4 regions of the Priestia sp. D51 genome follow, and region 2 is predicted to be linked to each of the others. Evidence: riboswitches for the same ligand, from Rfam matches in the RefSeq annotation. Region 2 holds a riboswitch; each other region holds the start of a gene.
What was found. Region 2 has a riboswitch for cobalamin ahead of metE (5-methyltetrahydropteroyltriglutamate--homocysteine S-methyltransferase). Riboswitches for the same ligand answer to the same signal wherever they lie in the genome.
Positions count from the first base shown of each region.

Region 1: it holds a riboswitch for cobalamin, as region 2 does, so the genes downstream of both, ACNHOZ_RS09075 (cobyric acid synthase) here and metE (5-methyltetrahydropteroyltriglutamate--homocysteine S-methyltransferase) in region 2, are expected to answer to the same signal.
Region 3: it holds a riboswitch for cobalamin, as region 2 does, so the genes downstream of both, ACNHOZ_RS18870 (ABC transporter substrate-binding protein) here and metE (5-methyltetrahydropteroyltriglutamate--homocysteine S-methyltransferase) in region 2, are expected to answer to the same signal.
Region 4: it holds a riboswitch for cobalamin, as region 2 does, so the genes downstream of both, ACNHOZ_RS07305 ((2Fe-2S) ferredoxin domain-containing protein) here and metE (5-methyltetrahydropteroyltriglutamate--homocysteine S-methyltransferase) in region 2, are expected to answer to the same signal.

Region 1 is NZ_JBLTIR010000002.1:483,947-489,372, reverse strand. Features, by position in the region: gene ACNHOZ_RS09090 (nitroreductase family protein) at 424-1,071, shown strand; gene ACNHOZ_RS09085 (APC family permease) at 1,495-3,066, shown strand; gene ACNHOZ_RS09080 (YdcF family protein) at 3,125-3,688, opposite strand; cobalamin riboswitch at 3,836-4,015, shown strand; gene ACNHOZ_RS09075 (cobyric acid synthase) at 4,108-5,426, shown strand, end outside.
Region 2 is NZ_JBLTIR010000002.1:955,980-961,405, reverse strand. Features, by position in the region: gene ACNHOZ_RS11925 (metallophosphoesterase family protein) at 1-153, shown strand, start outside; gene ACNHOZ_RS11920 (hypothetical protein) at 310-480, shown strand; gene ACNHOZ_RS11915 (hypothetical protein) at 739-990, shown strand; SAM riboswitch class I at 1,071-1,181, shown strand; cobalamin riboswitch at 1,261-1,449, shown strand; gene metE (5-methyltetrahydropteroyltriglutamate--homocysteine S-methyltransferase) at 1,600-3,894, shown strand; gene ACNHOZ_RS11905 (acetate uptake transporter) at 4,037-4,654, shown strand; gene ACNHOZ_RS11900 (GNAT family N-acetyltransferase) at 4,799-5,299, shown strand; gene ACNHOZ_RS11895 (hypothetical protein) at 5,322-5,426, opposite strand, start outside.
Region 3 is NZ_JBLTIR010000004.1:411,774-417,199, reverse strand. Features, by position in the region: gene ACNHOZ_RS18885 (class I SAM-dependent methyltransferase) at 1-17, shown strand, start outside; gene ACNHOZ_RS18880 (YpjP family protein) at 398-1,000, shown strand; gene ACNHOZ_RS18875 (thioredoxin family protein) at 1,189-1,503, shown strand; cobalamin riboswitch at 1,594-1,726, shown strand; gene ACNHOZ_RS18870 (ABC transporter substrate-binding protein) at 1,986-2,945, shown strand; gene ACNHOZ_RS18865 (adenosylcobinamide amidohydrolase) at 3,034-3,642, shown strand; gene cbiB (adenosylcobinamide-phosphate synthase CbiB) at 3,647-4,633, shown strand; gene cobD (threonine-phosphate decarboxylase CobD) at 4,608-5,426, shown strand, end outside.
Region 4 is NZ_JBLTIR010000002.1:121,979-127,404, reverse strand. Features, by position in the region: gene ACNHOZ_RS07320 (cation:dicarboxylate symporter family transporter) at 1-968, shown strand, start outside; gene ACNHOZ_RS07315 (M42 family metallopeptidase) at 1,076-2,113, shown strand; gene ACNHOZ_RS07310 (hypothetical protein) at 2,466-2,624, shown strand; cobalamin riboswitch at 2,771-2,949, shown strand; cobalamin riboswitch at 3,068-3,247, shown strand; gene ACNHOZ_RS07305 ((2Fe-2S) ferredoxin domain-containing protein) at 3,349-3,729, shown strand; gene cobJ (precorrin-3B C(17)-methyltransferase) at 3,743-5,365, shown strand; gene ACNHOZ_RS07295 (sirohydrochlorin chelatase) at 5,383-5,426, shown strand, end outside.

The DNA of each region.
Region 1 (5,426 bases), 470 kb from region 2:
AAGGGCACGACGAAGACTCCTGCGGAAAAAGCGGAACAGATGAGACCCCGCAGGAACGCAAGTGACGAGGAGGTTCAGCGGCCGCCCGCGGAAAGCGAAGTCGTGCACGGAAATCAACTGCGGTATCAAAAGCGGTTCAGCTCATATATCCCATTTGTTTATTTTAGATTGGATTCATTTCGTTATGTCTCAACCTCTTTTGATGATCAACAAAAAAAAATAATTTTTCTGTTGACAGGTAATAATAATCATTGTAAAGTAAGTTACATAAAGTAATTAAATTTCAATTAATATTTTTTTAGTTTAATATCTCGAATTAGAGATATAAGAATTCATTATATCTTGTTTATCTCCTTTTATCAGGGGGAAGGGTATAAACATGCAATTTAAGCTTAAAAAAACAAACAATTAGGAGTGTGGAAAATGGGTTTTTTAGATAAATTATTTGATAAATCAAGTGATCAACAACAGGTTGGAAAAGATTTTTATGAAGCAATTAAAAACCGACGTTCTATTTATGCAATTGATAAAAATGTAAAAATGTCAGAAGAAAAAATTGAAGAAATTATTAACTTTGCGGTGAAACATACTCCTTCAGCATTTAATTCCCAAAGCGCACGCGTAGTCGTTTTATTTGGCGAACAGCATGATAAAGTGTGGAATATTACGAGAGAAGCGCTTCGTAAAATTGTTCCAGCTGAAAATTTTTCAGATACGGATCAAAAAATGAACTTATTCGGAAGCGGCTATGGAACAGTTCTTTTCTTTGAAGATCAAGAAGTAGTTGAAGGACTGCAAAAGCAGTTCGCATCTTACAGCGAAAATTTCCCGGTTTGGTCTAACCAATCATCAGGCATGCTGCAGCATGTGATCTGGACAGCTCTTGAGCTCGAAGGCCTAGGAGCAACTTTACAGCATTACAATCCATTGATTGACGATGAAGTAAAAGCAGCTTGGAATGTTCCAAGTTCATGGAAGCTGATTGCTCAAATGCCATTTGGTAATCCCGTGTCACCGGCGGGTGAAAAAGAATTTCAACCACTAAGTGAACGTGTAAAAGTATTTAAATAAGCAAAAAAAGGCACGGACAACATTATTTTAATTAAAGCAAAATCCGAACGATTCATCGTTCGGATTTTTTTATTGGTATGGCAAGCGTAGGTGTTGCGTATGTAGCTGCTTCTAGCGGTTGATTTCGTTATATCTCAGACCCTTTTTTACGGTAAATAGTTTGAATATTCTTTTATGTTTAACCTAAGAAAAATGCGGTTAAATAGGAGGAGTAGTCCTCAAATCTTCTGTGGAATTTATGCGCTATACATAAGCAATTCAACGATGTTTTACAAAAAAATAAAGTTTTTAACTTGGTTTTTTAGAGAATATTTGTTAACATATCCACTTGTGAGGTCTTAGTAAGAGGAGGATGATGTAAAGAATCCCATATCGGACGCAAGGGCGTAGATATGTGGAGTGGAAATTTTAAAGGAGGATATTATGTCTGATCAAGGAAATCAAGGAAAGTTTAAAAAATCAATATCGTTACTTGACCTAACGTTAATTGGGATGGGAGCTATTTTTGGTTCCGCCTGGTTATTTGCGGTTAGTAACGTAGCGTCAAAGGCTGGTCCAGCCGGAAGTTTTTCGTGGCTGATTGGCGGAGTCATTATTTTACTTATCGGTTTAGTGTATGCTGAACTTGGAGCAGCGCTGCCGCGTACCGGTGGAATTATCCGTTATCCGGTTTACTCACATGGTCATTTAGTGGGTTACTTAATTTCATTCATTACCATTATTGCTTACACAAGTTTGATTGCCATCGAGGTAACGGCTGTACGTCAGTATGTTGCGTTTTGGCTTCCTGGTCTAACTAAACATGGTTCTGAATCGCCTACTACAATCGGCTGGTTATTTCAGTTCGCGTTATTAACGCTATTTTTTATCATTAACTACGTAAGTGTAAAAGCATTTGCTAAGTCAAATGTTATTATATCTGTGTTCAAATATGCGGTTCCTCTTACAATTATCGTCGTGTTAGCTTATCACTTTAAATCAGCTAACTTTACAACTGGCGATTTTACTCCGTTTGGTTTTAATGGTATTCAAGCAGCCATTTCAACAGGTGGCGTTATGTTTGCTTACCTAGGACTTCACCCTATTGTTTCTGTAGCCAGTGAAGTTAAAAACCCGCAGCGTAATATTCCAATCGCGCTCATTATCTGTATTGTACTTTCAGCGATTATTTACACAGCACTGCAAGTATTGTTCATTGGTAACATTCCGGCTGATATGCTATCAGGAGGATGGGGAACAATTCAAGAGCAATTCTCTTTACCATTTAAAGATATTGCACTTATTTTAGGCCTTGGCTGGTTAGTAACGCTTGTTATTTTTGATGCTATTTTATCACCAGGCGGTAACGGGAACATCTTCATGAATACAACTTCTCGTTTAGTTTATGCTTGGTCTCGTAATGGAACACTATTTAAACGTTTCTCAAAAGTAGATAAGAAAACAGGAATTCCACGTGCGTCACTATGGCTATCGTTTGGAATGTCCGTATTCTGGACACTGCCATTTCCTTCTTGGGAAGCGCTAGTAAACGTATGTTCAGTAGCACTTATTCTGTCTTATGCGATTGCGCCAATTTCAGCTGCTGCATTCAGAGTAAATGCAAAAGACCTTAAAAAGCCTTTCAAATTAAAAGGCATGAGCGTTATTGCTCCCGTGTCATTTATCTTCTGTTCATACATCGTATATTGGTCAGGATGGACGACAATTTCTTGGCTTCTAGGATCACAGCTTCTAATGGTTGTTATCTACGTAGCATTTAAGAAATACGTACCAACTGACGTTGTAAAATTTGCACAGCAGCTTAAATCTGCTTGGTGGCTAGTTGCTTATTATATTATTATGCTTGTTATCTCTTACCTAGGCTCATTTGGTGGAGGACAAGGTGTGCTAAGCAACCCGCTTGACTTAATTTTAATTGCTCTTGTTTCAATCGGTATTTTCTACTGGGCGAAATACACGGGTTTACCAAAAGCAGTTATCGATACGGATGATTAATAAAAAACACGGCATGAATTCATGCCGTGTTTTTCGTTTGTATAGGGGTGTACTCTATTTATTTATCAAACAGCCACGTTTTTAAGATAGCAGCATACTCACGAAAGTAGGCTTGAAGTTTAATTGAATTTGGTGTCTTTGCACCTAAAGGATAAACGTCAAAACCTTGACGCTTGGCAATAATAGAGGCGCGAAATAAATGAAAATCACTGCTAACAAGCACGACTTTTTTGTGTTGAATATCAACTTTCTTTTTAGTGAAAGTGAAATTCTCAAAAGTAGAAGTTGACTGATCCTCTTTTATCATTCGATTCTTTTTAATTCCTTCTTTTCGTAGAAAACGATAGGCTGCTTCTGCTTCAGAAATTTCTTCATCGGATCCTTTTCCACCCGTTACGATAACTTTTGTTTGTTTATGAGTCTTTAAATAAGATAAAGCCGTTTTTGCTCGTTCTTTTAAACTAGGAGACATTTGATCTCCGTCTACTTTGGAACCTAAAATGAGCACATAATCTGCTTTTTGCGGAACAGGCTGATGAGCGGTTTGATACATACAAAAAGACATGATTGCTATGTAAAGAACAAGCAAACTAATAAAGATATAAATGATTTTTTTCTTCAACTACGAGCACCTTCCTAGCTATTTCATAAGATGTTTGGAAAATAATTGTTATTATAGCATACGAGACCCAAATAAGTATAAACACAGTAATATATAATAATAGAAGAAAATCGTTATTGTGAATGGTTATAAAATTCGTTACAATAAAGAATAAATGATTTTAAAAGTGCCTCTAAGGAGGATAATAGGGAAATCGGTGTAAATCCGGTGCAGCCCCCGCTACTGTAAATGTGGATGAACCTGCAAAGACCCACTAGTCAAACTAGGAAGGATGCAGAAGTAAAATGAAGCATAAGCCAGGAGACCTGCTTTTAAAAACCCCTTATTTTTCGGTGGGAGAAATAAGTCAAGACAATGTGTTAATGAGCGCATGACCAAACCTTGACTTTTACAGTTAAGGTTTTTTTATGTGATAGGGAGTGGAAAAAGTGAAAAAAGGAAAACCTCTTATGATTCAAGGAACGCACTCAGACGCTGGAAAAAGCATGATTGCTACAGCGTTTTGCCGTATTTTTAAAGAAGACGGCTATCAAACTGCACCGTTTAAATCGCAAAATATGGCGCTTAATTCATACATTACAATGGATGGAAAAGAAATTGGAAGAGCGCAAGGAATTCAAGCTGAAGCGGCTGGAGTAGAAGCAACAACCAATATGAATCCTATTTTAATTAAACCAACTCGTGATCATGAATCTCAAATTGTCGTTCATGGAAAGCCGCTTCGTAATATGTTTGCTTTTCAGTATCGGCAAGAATTTTTTAATGAAGGTTTGAACGTTATCACGGAGTCTTATAAAGAGCTTGCCAATCATTATGATCGAATTGTGATTGAAGGTGCTGGAAGTCCTGCTGAAGTGAATTTGAACGATCGGGAACTGGTAAATATGCGCGTAGCAAAGATAGCCCAAGCCCCTGTTGTGTTAGTAGGAGACATTGATAAAGGAGGGGTTTTTGCGAGTCTGGTGGGTACTCTTCAATTGCTTCCAGATGAACATAAACCTAGAGTAATTGGAGTGTTAATCAATAAATTCCGAGGAGACTTAGAGCTTTTAAAACCGGGGTTGAAGTGGTTTGAAGAATACACGGGAGTTCCGGTACTAGGAGTGATTCCTTATATGCACGACGTGGAAATTGACGCTGAAGATTCGCTATCACTCAGAAATTACTCAACGCTTGTGAATCCGTTAAAAGAAATCGATATTGCGGTTATCTCGTATCCTCGCATCTCAAATTTTACAGACATTGATCCTCTAAGCTTAGAAGAAGACTGTCATGTGAGACTTGTAACCAAGCCATCACAACTAGGTACGCCTGATTTAATTGTTTTACCAGGAAGCAAAAATACGATTGAAGATGCGCAGTTTTTACAAGAAAGCGGCCTGGCTCTAGCCATTAATCAAGTCTTGAACGCAACGAACGCTCACGTTATTGGCATCTGCGGGGGATATCAAATGTTAGGCGAGACAATTACGGACCCCGATGCAGTAGAGTCCCGGATTGAATCTATTAAAGGGCTGGGTTTGCTTCCAGTGGAAACCGTTATGACAACCAGCAAAAAAACAGAAAGAGTTTCTGGATATGTTCAGTTAGAGAGTGAGAAGGTTTCGATTGAAGGCTATGAAATTCATATGGGAAAGACGGTTTCTAAAAGCATAACGGAAGCCTTTGCGGTGGTAGATGATCAAAAAGAAGGAACGGTTAAAGACAACATCATTGGCACGTATGTTCATGATGTGTT
Region 2 (5,426 bases):
GTATTATCAGGAGGCGCGGGTGCTCCCCTTGACTTTGAACCGCCTTTAATTTTAAATAATTATAATTTTACGGAGTTTTTTGTTAGCCGGTACGACATTTTAGGACCTCTTCTTTGGAAGGATTTTGGACGACCTCGAAGAAGTTGTTTGTAAAAACAAGAAAGTAGAAAGCAAGGTTCAAAAAAAGAGGCTGGGAAAAAAGGGTTTTAGGCGAAATGAAAAATGAACCATTGATCAAGATGCTTGATTAGTGGTTCATTTTTTTATTAGGGTAAACGTAGATTTCATGTGTATAGGTCTTTCTAGCAGGTGATTGGAGCACAAGACGAAGACTCCTGCGGGAAAAGCGGAACACGTGAGACCCCACAGGAGCTTATGCGACGAGGAGGCTCAGCGACCGCCCGCGGAAAGCGAAGTCTTGTACGGAAATCAACTGCGGTGTCACAAGCGATTCAGCTCATGTATCCCATTTGCCTTTAGATTGGATTCACTTGGTTATGTCTCAACCTCTTTTGGAAAACCGTACGAAACCTTGTAGCAGAAGGCCCAGTCAAGCGTTATAATAGATAGTGAATGATGATATATTCTCTATATTTGTCATATATTTGTATTACATATGTAATTGAAGAAAAATATTCACTTGATATACTGTTTAATGACTTAACTTTATCTTAACATTCACAGTGAAATGCGTGTTTATAGAGGCTTAAAACATACACAGCAAATGGAGGAGCTATCATGGCAAACGAAAAGATGCAAGAAGGACTCAATCGTTTTATTAAGGAAGATTTAAATGACCTTTTAGGTAGACTGTTCCCCCTAATGGACCGAGAATGTGCGGAAGAAAAGAGAATGCTTATCGAAACGGCGGTAGAGTACATCTATTCTTCAGGGTATCATCAAGGAGCAAAAGACTTGATCGAAACACATCGAAAAGATGATTACAAATTATTAAGGCAAAAATTAGCGTCAACGCCTCCTGAAAACTAATTTTTTTGAAATTTCTTTTGACAACATAAATGTAAGGTGTTAAGATGACTCTACATTCAAAATATTATAAACAATTAAAACTCTTATTGAGAGAGGCGGAGGGACTGGCCCTGTGAAGCCCGGCAACCATTTAACAATCTTGTTAAAAAGGTGCTACATCCTGCAAAGCGTACAGCTTTGAAAAATAAGAGAGGATTTCATAGATACTATGCCTCTCTATTCATAATAGAGAGGCTTTTTATTTTATGTAAAGGTGTTTTGAATGAACAATTTCATAGAAATGCATCAGGTGCTGTGTAACGAATGTACGCAGCTTAAAAGGGAAGACCGGTGAAAAGCCGGCGCGGTCCCGCCACTGTAATGGGGAGCAACTTATTAACCACTGTTTCATGTTGAAATGGGAAGGGATAGGAAGCGATGAACCTAAGTCAGGAGACCTGCCTGTTGTATGCACTTAAGCTCTACGGGATATAGAGAGGAGTGAGGAATACGTGTTGAGAAAAACAGGCTATCTCAACTTTAGTTAAGTATGCGTATCATCTCTCTTTTCATTTCGAAAAGAGAGATTTTTTAGTTTAGCGATAAAAAAATATACAGGGAGTGGAAAAAATGAGCAGTGTAAAAAGTTCAAATGTAGGTTATCCAAGAATTGGTGAAAAACGAGAATGGAAAAAAGCGCTTGAGCAGTTTTGGGCAGGAAAACTAGAGAAAGATATCTTTCTTCAGGAAATTGAAGCTCTTCGTCTAGGACATCTGAAAAAACAGCGTGACGCAGGAATTGAATTAATTCCAGTCGGCGATTTTAGCTTATACGATCACGTGTTAGATACAGCCGCTATGTTTGGTTTGGTGCCAAAGCGCTTTGAATATAGCGGAGGCCCGGTATCGCTTGAAACGTATTTTGACATCGCGCGAGGAACAAAAGGTGCGGTAGCTTCTACGATGACAAAATGGTTTAACACAAATTATCACTACATCGTACCCGAGCTTGAGGAATGTACGCCGGCACTTGTAGAAAATCGCCCGCTTCAATTTTACAAAGAAGCAAAACAAAAGCTGAATATCAAAGGCAAACCCGTTATTTTAGGTCCAGTAACATTTGTGAAGCTGTCAAAAGGATATAAAAAAAGTGAGTTTAAAAAAGTAGTTGAACAATTTGTTCCTCTGTATGCGACTATTTTAGCTGAGCTTCAGGCAGAAGGCGTGGAGTGGGTACAAATAGATGAGCCGGTTTTAGCTACAACGCTATCAAAAGAAGACCTGGCGCTCTATAAAAAAGTCTATGAAGCTTTGAAAAAAGCGGCACCGAATGTAAAAGTCATTTTGCAAACGTATTTTGACAGCGTTGATTACTACAAAGAAGTTGTGTCTCTTCCTGTTGAAGGAATTGGCTTAGACTTTGTACATGACCGAGGAGAAAATCTCACGGCGCTTAATAAATATGGGTTTCCGACTGATAAAGTGCTGGCAGCAGGAGTGATTGACGGACGAAACATTTGGCGTGAAAACTTGGACGAACAGCTTTTAACAATCAGTGAAATTGAAGAAGCTGTATCAAAAGACCGTTTGATTCTGCAGCCTTCATCAAGTTTATTACATGTTCCTGTCACGGTGAAAAGCGAAAAAACCATTGAGCCAATTCTAAAAAACGCGCTGTCTTTTGCAGATGAAAAGCTAAAGGAAATCACGCTTTTAACAAAAGCGGTGCAGCAAGGAAAAGAAGCAATTGAAAAAGAAATAAGTGTAAGCAAACAGGCGATTCAAGCATTAAATGGATCATCTTTTCGAAATCACCAAGACGTGCAAAAAGAGCTGAAGCAGCTGGACAGCTATAAAGCAGAGCGCCAAGCGCCGTTTGACGTACGTCAACGCGTTCAACAAGAAGCGTTTCAACTGCCGCTTCTTCCAACGACAACAATTGGAAGCTTTCCGCAAACAAAAGAAGTGAGAAAAGAGCGTCTAAAGTGGCGTAAAGGAGAATTAAGCGACAAAGCGTATGAAGCGTACATTAACGCTGAAATCAAAAAATGGATTGAAATTCAAGAAGACATCGGCTTAGATGTCCTTGTGCACGGAGAGTTTGAGCGTACGGACATGGTTGAATACTTCGGTGAAAAATTAGGAGGCTTTCAGTTTACGAAGTTTGGCTGGGTGCAATCATACGGTTCTCGCTGCGTCAAGCCGCCGCTTATTTACGGAGATGTCTCGTACGAGCAGGCGATGACGATCAAAGAAACGGTCTACGCACAGTCTCTAACCAATAAGCCTGTTAAAGGAATGCTGACGGGGCCGATTACGATCTTAAACTGGTCATTTGTGCGTGATGATATCCCGCGCTACGACGTGGCAAATCAAATTGCGCTTGCTCTTAGAAAAGAAGTGGAAGCACTTGAAAGTCAGGGCATCTCAATGATTCAAGTAGATGAACCGGCGCTGCGTGAAGGACTGCCGTTAAAACGAGAAAACTGGGAAAGCTACTTGAGCGCCGCGGTGTATGCGTTCAAATTAGCCACGGTATCGGTGCAAAACGAGACGCAAATTCACACGCATATGTGCTATTCGGAATTCGAAGAGATTATTGATGCGATCAAAGCGCTTGATGCCGACGTGATTTCCATTGAAACGTCCAAAAGCCACGGTGAATTAATTTATGCGTTTGAAAAACATACGTATAACCAGGGAATTGGACTTGGCGTATATGATATCCACAGCCCGCGCGTACCGAAGCTTGAAGAGCTGACACGAAACATTGACCGCGCTCTAAAAGTGCTTGATCCTGCATTGTTTTGGATTAATCCCGACTGCGGTCTTAAAACAAGAGGAATCAGCGAGACGGTGGAAGCTTTAAAAGTGATGGTTGAGTCTGCAAAACAAACAAGAAAAAATTTATTACAAAACGCTTAATAACAAGAAAGTCAAGACCAAGCAGTGTAAACGCTACACTGCTTGGTCTTATGGGTTTTTTAAAGGCCAAAAATATCCATTGACACTTCCCGTAGATTTTTGTATCTTTTTAAAGGTGTTTTTAAAATCAGGGAGGTACAACATGAGTAACAACAGCACGCAGCACGTTAAAATTGTAACAGCGGATCCATCAGCGCTAGGCCTATTCGGACTTGCCATGGTGACACTTGTTGCATCGTTTCAAAAGCTTGGGGTAACCGATGGTGTTTCATTGGTATTGCCATGGGCAATTTTTTTAGGCGGAATAGGGCAGCTAATTGCGTCTATGCAAGATTTCAAACATAATAATACCTTCGGCGCAACGGCTTTTGGTGCCTTCGGTTTATTTTGGCTAGGTGTAGCGATGACATGGCTTATTCAGCTTGGCGCATTTGGAGAAGCGCTCGCAAAAGAAGCGGATCCGAAGCAGCTCGCATTTGCTTTTGTCGGCTACTTAATTTTCAGCGTTTTTATGACGATTGGAGCAATGGGCACTCATAAAGTATTATTTATTATTTTTGTATTAATTGATTTCTTATTTATTGGATTATCGCTAAGTACATTTGGTGTGGCATATGAATACACGCACTTACTAGCAGCAGTGTCAGAGCTATTAATTGCTCTGTTTTCATTCTATGGATCTGCAGCGGCTGTATTAAATACTCACTACGGTCGAGTTGTGCTTCCAGTGGGCAAGCCGTTTGGGGCATTTATCAAATAATCAAGACGTTCATTAAAAAGCGAAGTAGGGTTGAATTCTGTATGATGCAGAGGTCAATCCTTTTTTGTTTGGGCATTTTTATATATAGTAGAAAGAGATAGTTATATATAATAGAAGCTTTTAGAGAAAAAAGAGAAATACATAATGAGAGGAATCGTTTCAATGATTATAAGACAAGTGGATGAAAAAGATTTAAACCAATTAATTACGTTAGAAAACAAAGGGTTTACACCTGAAGAAGCTGCCTCAAAAGATGCATTTATCACGCGAATTAAAACCATTCCTGATACGTTTATCATCGCCGAAGAAAATGAAGAAATAATCGGATATGTGAACGGACCCGTCATTTCAGCTCCGTTTATTACGGATGATTTGTTTGAAAAAACGATTTCCAACCCTGAGACAGGCGGTTATCAAAGTATTTTAGGTATCGTTGTAAACCCCAAGCATCATCATAAAGGAATCGCCAGTATGCTGCTAAAAGAGTTTGAAAAACAAGCGCGGAACAAACAGCGCGTAACGGTGACTTTAACGTGTAAAGAAGAATTGATTCCGTTTTACGAAAAAAATGGATATGTGAATCAAGGAGTTGCGCAGTCCCAGCATGCAGGCGTGCAGTGGTTTAATATGAGTAAGGAGCTTTAATGTTACTACTATGAATTGCTTGTTACACCGCTAATGATTTCCGTGCAAGGCTTCGCTTTCCGCGGGCGGCCGCTGAGCCTCCTCGTCGCTTGCGCTCCTGCGGGGTCTCACCTGTTCCGCTTTTTCC
Region 3 (5,426 bases), on a different contig from region 2:
TTTATATACAAAAATAACCAAAAAAGTAAAATTAATTACGCTCATTGAAAAGACTTCCAAAACCTTTTAGGAATTAAAAAGTTTTGGAAGTTTTTTTTATGAATTTCATCTAAAGTTCATAAAAGTATGATATATTTTTGAACATAAAAATACTTTTGTGTTTAAGCATCCAGCAAAAAAGGAATATCTTGTATAGGTTTCCGCTCGGTGTGACAACCTCAAACAGAAGAAGGAAGGTGGTAACTGAAAAGTCGTCAAATGCCCGTAGACAGCATAAATGAATAAGCAAATATAGGTAAAAAATTAATAAGTATGTTACAATACCTAGTGAGTTATGATAATGAATTTTACAATATGAAAAGACCATATGGGAAAAGATGAGAAAGGAAAGATACGAATGCCTAGATGGATAAAAAGAATGCTAATTGTATTTATTACAGTATTTACATTTGGGCTTGTCACTCCACCAGAATATTTATACGTTGATGATGCAAAAGCGGACAAGCAACATAAAGCAGGGTATGTAAGAGAAACAACTCCTGTCACAGCTGTTATAGAAGATATTCATTTGCCATATGAAGAACCAAAATATGAAGACGTTTCATCATTTGTTACGTATGCAATGGAATCAGCTGAAAAACAGTCAGTGGAAAAATTCGGAACAAAAATTGGTCCTGTCATTGAAGATGAATTTCGTCAAGCAGTGTTACCTAAAATTGAAGAAGTGCTGACCGACATTGGCACTGAACGTGAACAGTCAATTCAGAATCTCGAGATAAGCGAGCACCCTGCTGCTGGCTACGGTGAAAAGATTTTCCATGTATATGACCGGGAAACCGGTCAGGACTTAATACGGTTTCATGTACGGCGTGAAAATCCTCCAAAAGATGGATACTGGTTTAATTTTCACTATCATGCGGCCGCAGATAATTTTCAAAAGCATTATGATTTAGGGAAAATTTATTGGAACCGAAACATGCCGCCTAAGTGGTTCAGCTGATAATAGACACAACATTCTACAATTTCGAAATGTTAGCTTTTTTAAGCTAGCATTTTTTTACGTCTAAAACCGTTATGGTCTAAATAAGCTGAAACATTAGCACAACGATAAAAAAATCGTTTATAATGAAGTCAGACTTCTTACTATAGAGTTGTAGGAAGGAACGAATAGACGCTGGAGGTAACACAATGAAACAATTTACGGAAGAAAAACAATTTCGCGAACAAATTAAGAATGAAACACTAAGCGTTGGGATTTTTACGACAACGTGGTGTCCTGATTGCAAACGTTTGGATATGTTTATTGATGAAATCGTTGACGAAAATACAGATAAAGCATGGTTTAAAATTGACAAGGATGAGTTTGAAGAACTTTCTGCTGAAAACAATGTAATGGGTATTCCCTCTCTTCTTGTATATAAAAACGGTGAAAAAATTGCGCACCTGCACAGTGCAAATGCTAAAACGCCTGAAGCGGTCCGTGAATTTTTAGCAACTCTTTAATTCCCTAAGCTGCGAGAGCATTCTCGCAGCTTTTTTTGTGAGAATGGCTATTTCCATTTTTCGATGAGTGGGGTATACTAGGACAAGTGAATAATCGTAAAGCAATAAGGTCTCAATTTAAAGATTGAGTGAAAAGGGAAGTCTGGTGAAAAACCAGCGCGGTCCCGCCACTGTAAGCGCTTTGTGCGTAAGTCAGGAGACCTGCCTTATTGTTAGCTGTGAAACCTTCGAGGAAGGGTGAAGCAGGGTAATGAACATACATATCAAGTATAGTGAACGGATTCTTTTCCTGCTTATCTTGACGTTACCTGCTTTGCTTTCAATTGAAAGTAAAGCTTTTTTGTTTTGAAGCTGCTGCCGAGCAGTATACATAGTCAAAGCGGAAAAAACGGGATAGCGCTGCTTTTTGCATGATCATTTGCTTTTTCTTTAACGTGGAGGTTTCGTATTCACAATGAACAATATATAGGGGGAGTATTTAGATGAAAAAATGGCTTTCGTATTCCATTATTGCGCTGTTAGTCATCGTACTTGCTGCATGCGGTGCAGGCAGCCAAAGCAACAGTGATAAAAAAACGAAGCAAGATACAGAACAAACGTCACAAGCTGCATTTCCAGTGAAGGTAAAAGACGCGCGTGATAAAGAAATTACGTTGAAAAAACAGCCTAAGAAAATTGTTTCATTAATGCCAAGTAATACGGAGATTGTATATGCCCTTGGCCTTGAGAAAGAATTAGTCGGTGTCACAAGCAACGATGATTATCCTAAAAGCGTAAAGAAAAAAGCGCAGGTGGGAGATATGAACGTTAATGCAGAAAAAGTTATTGCTTTAAATCCTGATTTAGTGCTGGCACACGCTTCAAGTATGGGCGTTTCAGATGAAGTATTTAAACAAATTGAAAGTGCGGGTATTCCGGTATTTGTTGTAAAAGATTCAACAACGTTTGATACGGTTTATGATTCTATTACGCAAATTGGTAAATTAACGGGTAAAACAAAAGAAGCTAATCAAACAATTAAAGACATGAAAGAAAAAGTAGCTTCAATTGAGAAAAAAGCAAAAACGATTTCAAAAGAAGATCGTAAAAAAGTATGGATAGAGGTATCGGGAGCTCCTGAGATTTATACAACAGGAAAAGGTACGTTCATGAACGAAATGCTTACTATGATCGGTGCTGATAACGTAGCGGCTAGTGAAAAGGGTTGGGTTAAGTTTTCTGAAGAGCAAGTTGTTAAGTTAAACCCTGACGTTATTATCGCAACGTATGATGCAGACAAAAATGAGATTATGAAGCGTCCCGCTTGGAGCAGCATGACTGCTGTAAAAGAGGGGAACATCGAAAAGGTTGATCAAAACAAAATCAACCGCTTAGGACCTCGTATTGTAGATGGCTTAGAGGACTTAGCAAAAGCAGTATACCCTGAGGTGTACAATAAATAAAAAGAGGGACCATATTCCAGTTCGAATTGAAAAGGGGATTGGTCCCTTTTCACATCTTAAAATTGAAGAACGGCCTGAGCTTTTAATCATGAAAACCGAGACTTCTTATAAAACATACAGCTCAGGCGTTTTAGGAACAGGCATCATGGAAACGGACACCTTTTACAATCGATTTGTTCATAAAGACTATTATTCAGATACTCCTTCTTTAGAGTATGAGCAATATTTGATGAAAGAAAATGTGCGCCATGAGCAAATCGTAGGGTTGATGACAGCGGTTTGGTTAAAAGAAAGAGCGGTTTACTGTTACGAAGGCTACGGAGTAAGAGTAGCTTCCGTGATAACGGCTGGAGTAGGAAACGCAGTAGATATTACAGCTGACGAAGCTGTTCCATTTTATTCCTCTCCCGGTACAATTAATATGTTTTTTTTCGTGGAAGGCACGCTTACGGATGCAGCGTTTTTACAGCTTTTTATTGCCGCTACAGAAGCCAAAACAAAAACGCTGTCACAGCTGGGTGTCATAGATCCAGCTACAAAGACGATTGCTACGGGAACATCTACGGACAGTATCTCAGTTGCAGCGTCTCAGCAAGGACCATTATATGAATATGCAGGCTCTATGACCGCTTTAGGTCAAGCGGTAGCCAAGCTGGTAAAAATAAGCTTAGAGCAGGCACTTAAGGAAAAGAGGTGAAGAAATGAGTATTGCACAAGCGATGATTGCACACCTGACAGCCATGACGATTGCTCTACTCATTGACCGAATCATAGGCGACCCAGAAAATTGGCCGCATCCCGTTCGCTGGTTTGGCAAGTGGATTTATTGGATGGATTCCAGATTAAATAAAGGCGCAGGAAAACGATTCAAAGGATTGCTTCTTGTGATAAGTATGGTGGTGCTCGCAGGAGTTATTCCTTTTTTATTCCTTCATGCTTTGTACGGAGTTCATTTTATACTAGGTGTTTTAGTAGAGGGGGTAATGATTGCGACTACTATATCCACTCGTTCCTTAAGCGAAGCTGCTTATAAGGTGCAAAAGCCGCTTCAGCTAGGAGATATGGAGAAAGCTAGATATGAAGTAAGCATGATTGTGGGACGAGATACGGATCGTTTATCAGAAGGAGAAATTGCCAGAGCGACGGTAGAGACCGTGGCTGAAAATACAAGTGATGGTATTACAGCTCCGCTTTTTTATGCATTTATAGGAGGAGGAGCCCTAGCCTTTTTTTACCGAGCTATTAACACATGCGATTCAATGGTTGGGTATAAAAATGACCGCTACTTTCTGTTCGGCTATTTTAGTGCAAAAACCGATGACGTATTAAACTATATTCCAAGTCGGTTAACTGCAGTGGTGATGACCGCTGTTAATGTAGCAAAAAGCCAATATTCTCTTTGGCATGTAACGAGTTTGATTAAGCGCGATGCTAAGAAGCATCCAAGTCCAAATAGCGGATACGGGGAAAGTGCAGTGGCTGCCCTTTTAGGTATTCAACTCGGCGGGCTTAATACATATAAAGGCATAGAATCTAATCGTGCAAAAATGGGCGAACCACTCATTCCCCTGCAAGCCGGTCATATTGAACAAGCTGTTTTCATTATGAAAAGGACGGTCTATGCTACGTGGTTATTCTATCTTTTGTTAGGAGGAGTTATTAGTGCTATTACCTACACATGGAGCTAACCCCAATGTCTTTTTAAAAGCAATAGGGGCCGAGAATTTGTCGCATCTAAAAGACTTTAGCGTAAACACAAATCCTTTAGGGGCTCCCCTTGTTCTTCACGAAAAGTGGAACGAATTCAAGGAAGCTGCGTTTAGTTACCCTGATCCTGAAGTAACAGAACTAAAAAATAAACTTGCAGCTCATCATCATGTTTCCGCTGCTCAAGTGCTGCCCACAAATGGAGCCGCTGAAGCGTTTTTCCTTATTGCTTCTTTATTTTCAGGAGAGAAAGCGGGGATTGTACAGCCGACGTTTGTCGAATACGAACAGGCAAGTAAAGCGTATGGATGTGAAGTGACATACGTTCCTTTAGCTGAAGAAAATGGCTGGAGCTGGGATATAGAGTTGATTATGAGTATTCTTCCGGATATAAAAGTACTATGGATTTGTCACCCAAATAATCCAACGGGCGTTATGTATAGTCACGAGGAATGGATGAAAGTAGTAAAAGCTGCTGCTCATCATGGTACATACTTAATAATTGATGAAGCATTTATTGATTTTGTCGAACATCAGCCTTCATTTGATTCTCTTATTCTAAACTATGAACATCTCATTGTTGTGCGTTCGATGACAAAGATGTTTAATATTGCGGGGCTTCGCCTTGGCTATATTTTGGCAAATGAAAAAATCATTAGCAAGATGTCTAAAAAACAACCTCCTTGGAGTGTAAACGGATTGTCGCAGCAAGTAGGGATGATATGTGTAGATGAAAAAGATTTTGTGAAAAAAACCGTACATTATATTAAACAA
Region 4 (5,426 bases), 830 kb from region 2:
GTGCAGGGGTTGATATGGGACATATTGCAAAAAGCGATATTTCTCAATATGAGGCAACGGCAAAAACGTCTGAAAGTACAGGGATTGCTCAGGAGCTTCTTCATATTGTTCCGACAAACGTCTTTCAGTCGGTAGCAGAAGGCGATCTTTTACCAATCATTTTATTTTCCGTACTGTTTGGTGTAGGCGTAGCTTCGATTGGACAGAGAGGAAAACCTGTTTTAGCCTTTTTTGAAGGCGTCTTGGATGCAATGTTTTGGGTAACTAATTTGGTGATGAAATTTGCTCCAGTAGGTGTATTTGCACTTATTGGTGTTAATATTATAAAGTTTGGTGTCGGATCACTTATTCCATTAGGGAAATTAGTGTTCGCCGTTTACTTCACCATGATTTTCTTTGTGCTTGTGGTTCTTGGAATTATTGCTAAAATGGCTGGAACAAGCATGTTTACGCTCATAAAAGTGTTAAAAGACGAGCTGCTTCTTGCTTTTACAACAGCAAGTTCAGAAGCCGTTTTACCATCTCTTATCAAAAAGATGGAAGACTTCGGTTGTTCTAAATCGGTTACATCGTTTGTTATTCCAACAGGCTACACGTTTAATTTAGATGGTTCAACCATTTATCAGGCGCTGGCATCGCTGTTTATTGCTCAAATGTACGGCATTGACCTTTCCATTATGGATCAAATTCAGCTCCTTCTTGTGCTAATGTTAACCTCAAAAGGGATGGCTGGTGTACCAGGGGCATCGTTTGTAGTTGTACTTGCTACGCTTGAATCTATGGGCTTCCCTCTTGAAGGCATGGCATTTATTGCAGGAATTGACCGCATTCTTGATATGATGCGTACCACAGTTAACGTAGTAGGAAATGCTTTAGCTGCAATTGTAATGTCCAAGTCTGAAGGCGAATTTGATAAGCAAAAATCATTAAATTACACAAATGAATTAAAGAAATCAAACATAGCTTAAAATAAAAAAGCCGGGCAGCTGCCTGGCTTTTTTGTTTGGAGCTGCCTGTTATCTTTTTTGAAACATATGGTAAAATAAAAGAAATGAGAGACAAAGGAAGTGTCATAATGACGGAAACTGTTCAGTTAATTAAAAAGCTTGTTTCGATTCCCAGTCCTTCTGGAAATACAGAAAAGGTGATTTCATTTGTCGAAGACTATGTAAAAGAGCTAAATATTCAAACGTATCGCAATCGAAAAGGAGGCTTAGTCGCTACTATTCCCGGTAAAGATACGGATCATCACCGCATGCTGACGGCTCATGTCGATACATTAGGTGCTATGGTAAAAGAAATCAAACCGAGTGGACGTCTGAAAATCGACTTGATTGGAGGGTTCCGCTACAATTCCATCGAAGGAGAATATTGTGAAATCGAAACGTCAGCAGGAGAAGTATTTACAGGGACCATCCTTATGCATCAAACATCTGTTCATGTGTATAAAGATGCAGGTAAAGCTGAGCGAAATCAAGATAATATAGAAATTCGATTGGATGAAAAAGTACATAGCGCAGAAGATGTTCGCAGTCTTGGAATTGAAGTCGGCGACTTTGTTTCGTTTGATCCTCGTGTAGAAATAACAAAAAGCGGTTTTATTAAATCTCGTCATCTCGATGATAAAGCAAGCGTAGCTTTATTGCTTCAGCTCATGAAAACAATTCAAGAAGAGCAGATCGAACTGCCATACACTACGCACTTTCTTATTTCAAATAATGAAGAAATTGGATACGGAGGAAATTCGAATATTACGCCTCAAACGGTAGAATACTTAGCGGTTGATATGGGTGCCATGGGAGATGGACAATCTACTGATGAATACACCGTGTCTATTTGTGTAAAAGATTCAAGCGGCCCATATCATTACGGTTTGAGAAAGCATTTGGTGGAGCTAGCTAAGCAGCATGATATTCAGTACAAATTAGATATTTATCCGTTTTACGGATCAGATGCTTCTGCTGCTATTCGTGCCGGGCATGACATCGTACACGGCTTAATTGGTCCAGGAATTGATTCTTCTCATGCGTTTGAGAGAACGCATCAAGATTCATTGAACCATACGTACAAGCTTCTTTACCACTATGTGCAATCGAACATGGTTCTGCTTTAAGAAAGGAATATTTAATTAGTGTATTTTTATGCAAAACAAAGAGCAGGACGGGACAGTGATGTCTGTACTTTCCTTTCCTAAAAAAGAAGCGGGCTGTCCGGCTTCTTTTTTTAATAAATACTATATATTTTTTTACTGGTGAAGCAACAGTTGGTAAAAAAAGCACCTTTTTTAAAGAGGTATAATACGGCTTAAACCTTTTGTACATTTTGTTCATTTACAGAAGTTAAAATGTTTTTAAATTTTTAAAAGTTTCTTGTGACAAGTTTTGTAGAATGGGTTTTCAAAAGGATATGGTTTCGTCATAATGTGGATATAGCGATCACTACAATAATCGGAGGCGAATCTTTTCATGTGGGTACTGACGGTATATGCTGGAAAAGAAATGAAAATGTTTGAATTTGAAACTGAAACGCAGGCGAGAGAAGCTTTTGCCAAAACAAATGGCTGTAAAGTTCTTTCAGAAGTCGTGTATTATAATGATCCTCATTTAACATTAGTAGCTATATAATGAAAAAACAAGAGCTGACTTTATGCTCTTGTTTTTTTATAGCTTCTTGTATCTTACGAAAAGAATAGAGTTGAAATAAAAAAAAATGTACGCTATGATATGGTAGTTACTTCTATTATTCTGATAGTTTAAAAGGTTCATATATATCAAACAGCAACAGTGAAGATGCCAAGAAGGCTTAATAGGGAAACTGGTGAAAGACCAGTACTGCCCCCGCAACTGTAAGTGTGGACGAACGAGTATAACCACTGTGGAAAAATCACGGGAAGGTTCTCAAGTAGAATGATACACAAGTCAGGAGACCTGTCTTTATTGTGAAGTTTCTATTTCTCCGGGGAGCGGGAAGGGAAACGTTGGCTTAAAGTGGCATTCGTGTACACTTTTATTCTGACGTTTTACCCGCTCGCATATTAGCGAAGCGGGTTTTTCTCGTAGCACAAAACTACATATCGTGCAAAAAAGGTGCGCAATGTTCACATTGCGTTAAATGGGAAGTCTGGTGTGAAGCCAGCGCGGTACCCGCCACTGTGAAGAGGAGCTGATTGCATATGCCACTGTATTCGGGAAGGCGCAATCAAGTGATGAATCGAAGTCAGGAAACCAGCCTTTTTCTAATGCGAAGCTTACCCTACGGGATATAGGTGGAAGTGCAAAAACTTAGTTTGAATTTTTCTGCGCCTCTATCATTGATAGAGGCGTTTTTTTAGTAAAGGAGCGAATAAGTGTGACGACGTGGAACTTAAATGGAACAAAACATCACGTATTGATTTGTAATGGAAGCAGCTGTATGAGAAAAGGTGGAGAAGAAGCCACGCAAGCTATTCGAAATAAAGTGACTGAACTGAATCTAGATGAAGCGGTTCACACAACCCGTACGCGCTGTAACGGAAGATGCAAAGATGCTCCTGTAGCTATCGTGTACCCTTCAGGAGATTGGTACAAGCAGGTCACTGAAAACGTAGCTCATCGAATTGTTGAAGAACATTTAGCAGGAGGCTGCAGTATAAAGGAATCACTTATTTATGAATATGATCAAAACGGTTTTGTTTCTCCGGAAAAGAGTGACTCCATAGAAGGAATTGACAAAGTAAAAAGTAACGCATAAAGGAGGAGCTAGCATGAAAGGTAAACTGTTAGTTATTGGATTCGGCCCAGGAAGCTTTGAACATATTACACAGCGAGCAAGAGAAGCCATTCAAGAAAGTGATATGATCATTGGTTATAAAACCTATGTGGAATTAATTCAGGGACTATTAACGAATCAGCAAATTATTAGTACAGGAATGACCGAAGAAGTAAGCCGTGCACAAGAAGCCGTAAAGCAAGCTGAAGCGGGAAAAACCGTGGCGGTCATTTCAAGCGGAGATGCAGGAGTATACGGAATGGCCGGCCTTGTGTATGAAGTGTTGATTGAAAAAGGATGGAAAAAAGAAACGGGCGTAGAGCTGGAAGTGATTCCTGGCATTTCGGCTATTAATTCATGCGCATCCCTCCTTGGGGCGCCCGTGATGCATGATGCCTGTACGATTAGTTTAAGTGACCACCTTACGCCTTGGGAGTTAATCGAAAAACGAATCGAAGCAGCTGCACAAGCGGATTTTGTAGTAGCTTTTTATAATCCGAAAAGCGGAAGACGCACAAGACAAATTGTGGAAGCGCAAAGGATTTTATTAAAATACCGTTCCCCCGATACGCCTGTTGGTCTTGTGAAAAGCGCTTATCGTGACCGTGAAGAAGTGGTAATGACCAATTTAAAAGACATGTTAAATCATGAAATAGGCATGCTGACTACCGTTGTTGTCGGAAATTCATCTACGTTCTTTTACGATGACTTAATGATTACACCGCGCGGGTATCAGCGGAAATATACCCTCAACCAAACAGAGCAGCCGCTAAGACCGCATCAGCGGCTTCGAAAAGAAGCAGAACCATGGGCTCTTGATCAAGAGGAGACTGTAAAGCAAACGGCTTCAGCTATTGAAGATGTTCAGAATACAAAAGAAGAAAAAGTAGCTTCACGAGCTCTGGCAGAAGAAGCGCTTCAAGCAATTTTAGGTGAAACTACTTCACCGGTCGTACACCAGCCAATTGAGTCTATTTTTGAAGTGGCAGTTAGTCCAGGGCTTGCGAATAAGAAGTTTACGCCCGTTCAAATGACAACACTAGCAGAAGTTGTTGGTGAAAAAGGTACGATGGAGTATACGCCTGACCATCAAATCAAACTGCAAATTCCAACGGCTCAGCCAGATGTGATTATTAAAAAGCTCCAATCAGCTTCCTTTTTACTATCTCCAGTCGGAGACGTGTTTACAATTAAAGCGTGTGATTTTTGTGATGGAGAAAAAAGTGACGCCATCCCGCATACGGAACAATTACAAAAGCGTCTCGGTGGAATGGACATGCCAAAAGAGCTGAAGCTTGGTATTAATGGATGCGGTATGGCCTGTTACGGTGCTGTTCAAGAAGATATCGGCATTGTCTACAGAAAAGGTGCGTTTGACTTATTTTTAGGGGCTAAAACGGTTGGACGAAACGCCCATTCAGGTCAAATTGTGGCGGAAGGCATAGCGCCCGATGACATTGTTGAAATAGTGGAGAACATTGTCCATGAATATAAAGAAAAAGGTCATCCAAATGAGCGGTTTCATAAATTCTTTAAGCGTGTGAAGAATGTTTATGGATTCGACTATCAAGATATAACACCAAAAATAAAAGTAGAACCAGCTCCGTGTGGAGATTAAAAATGGGAGGGCATTATATGAAATCAGTTTTATTTGTCGGTCATGGAAGTAGAGATCCTGA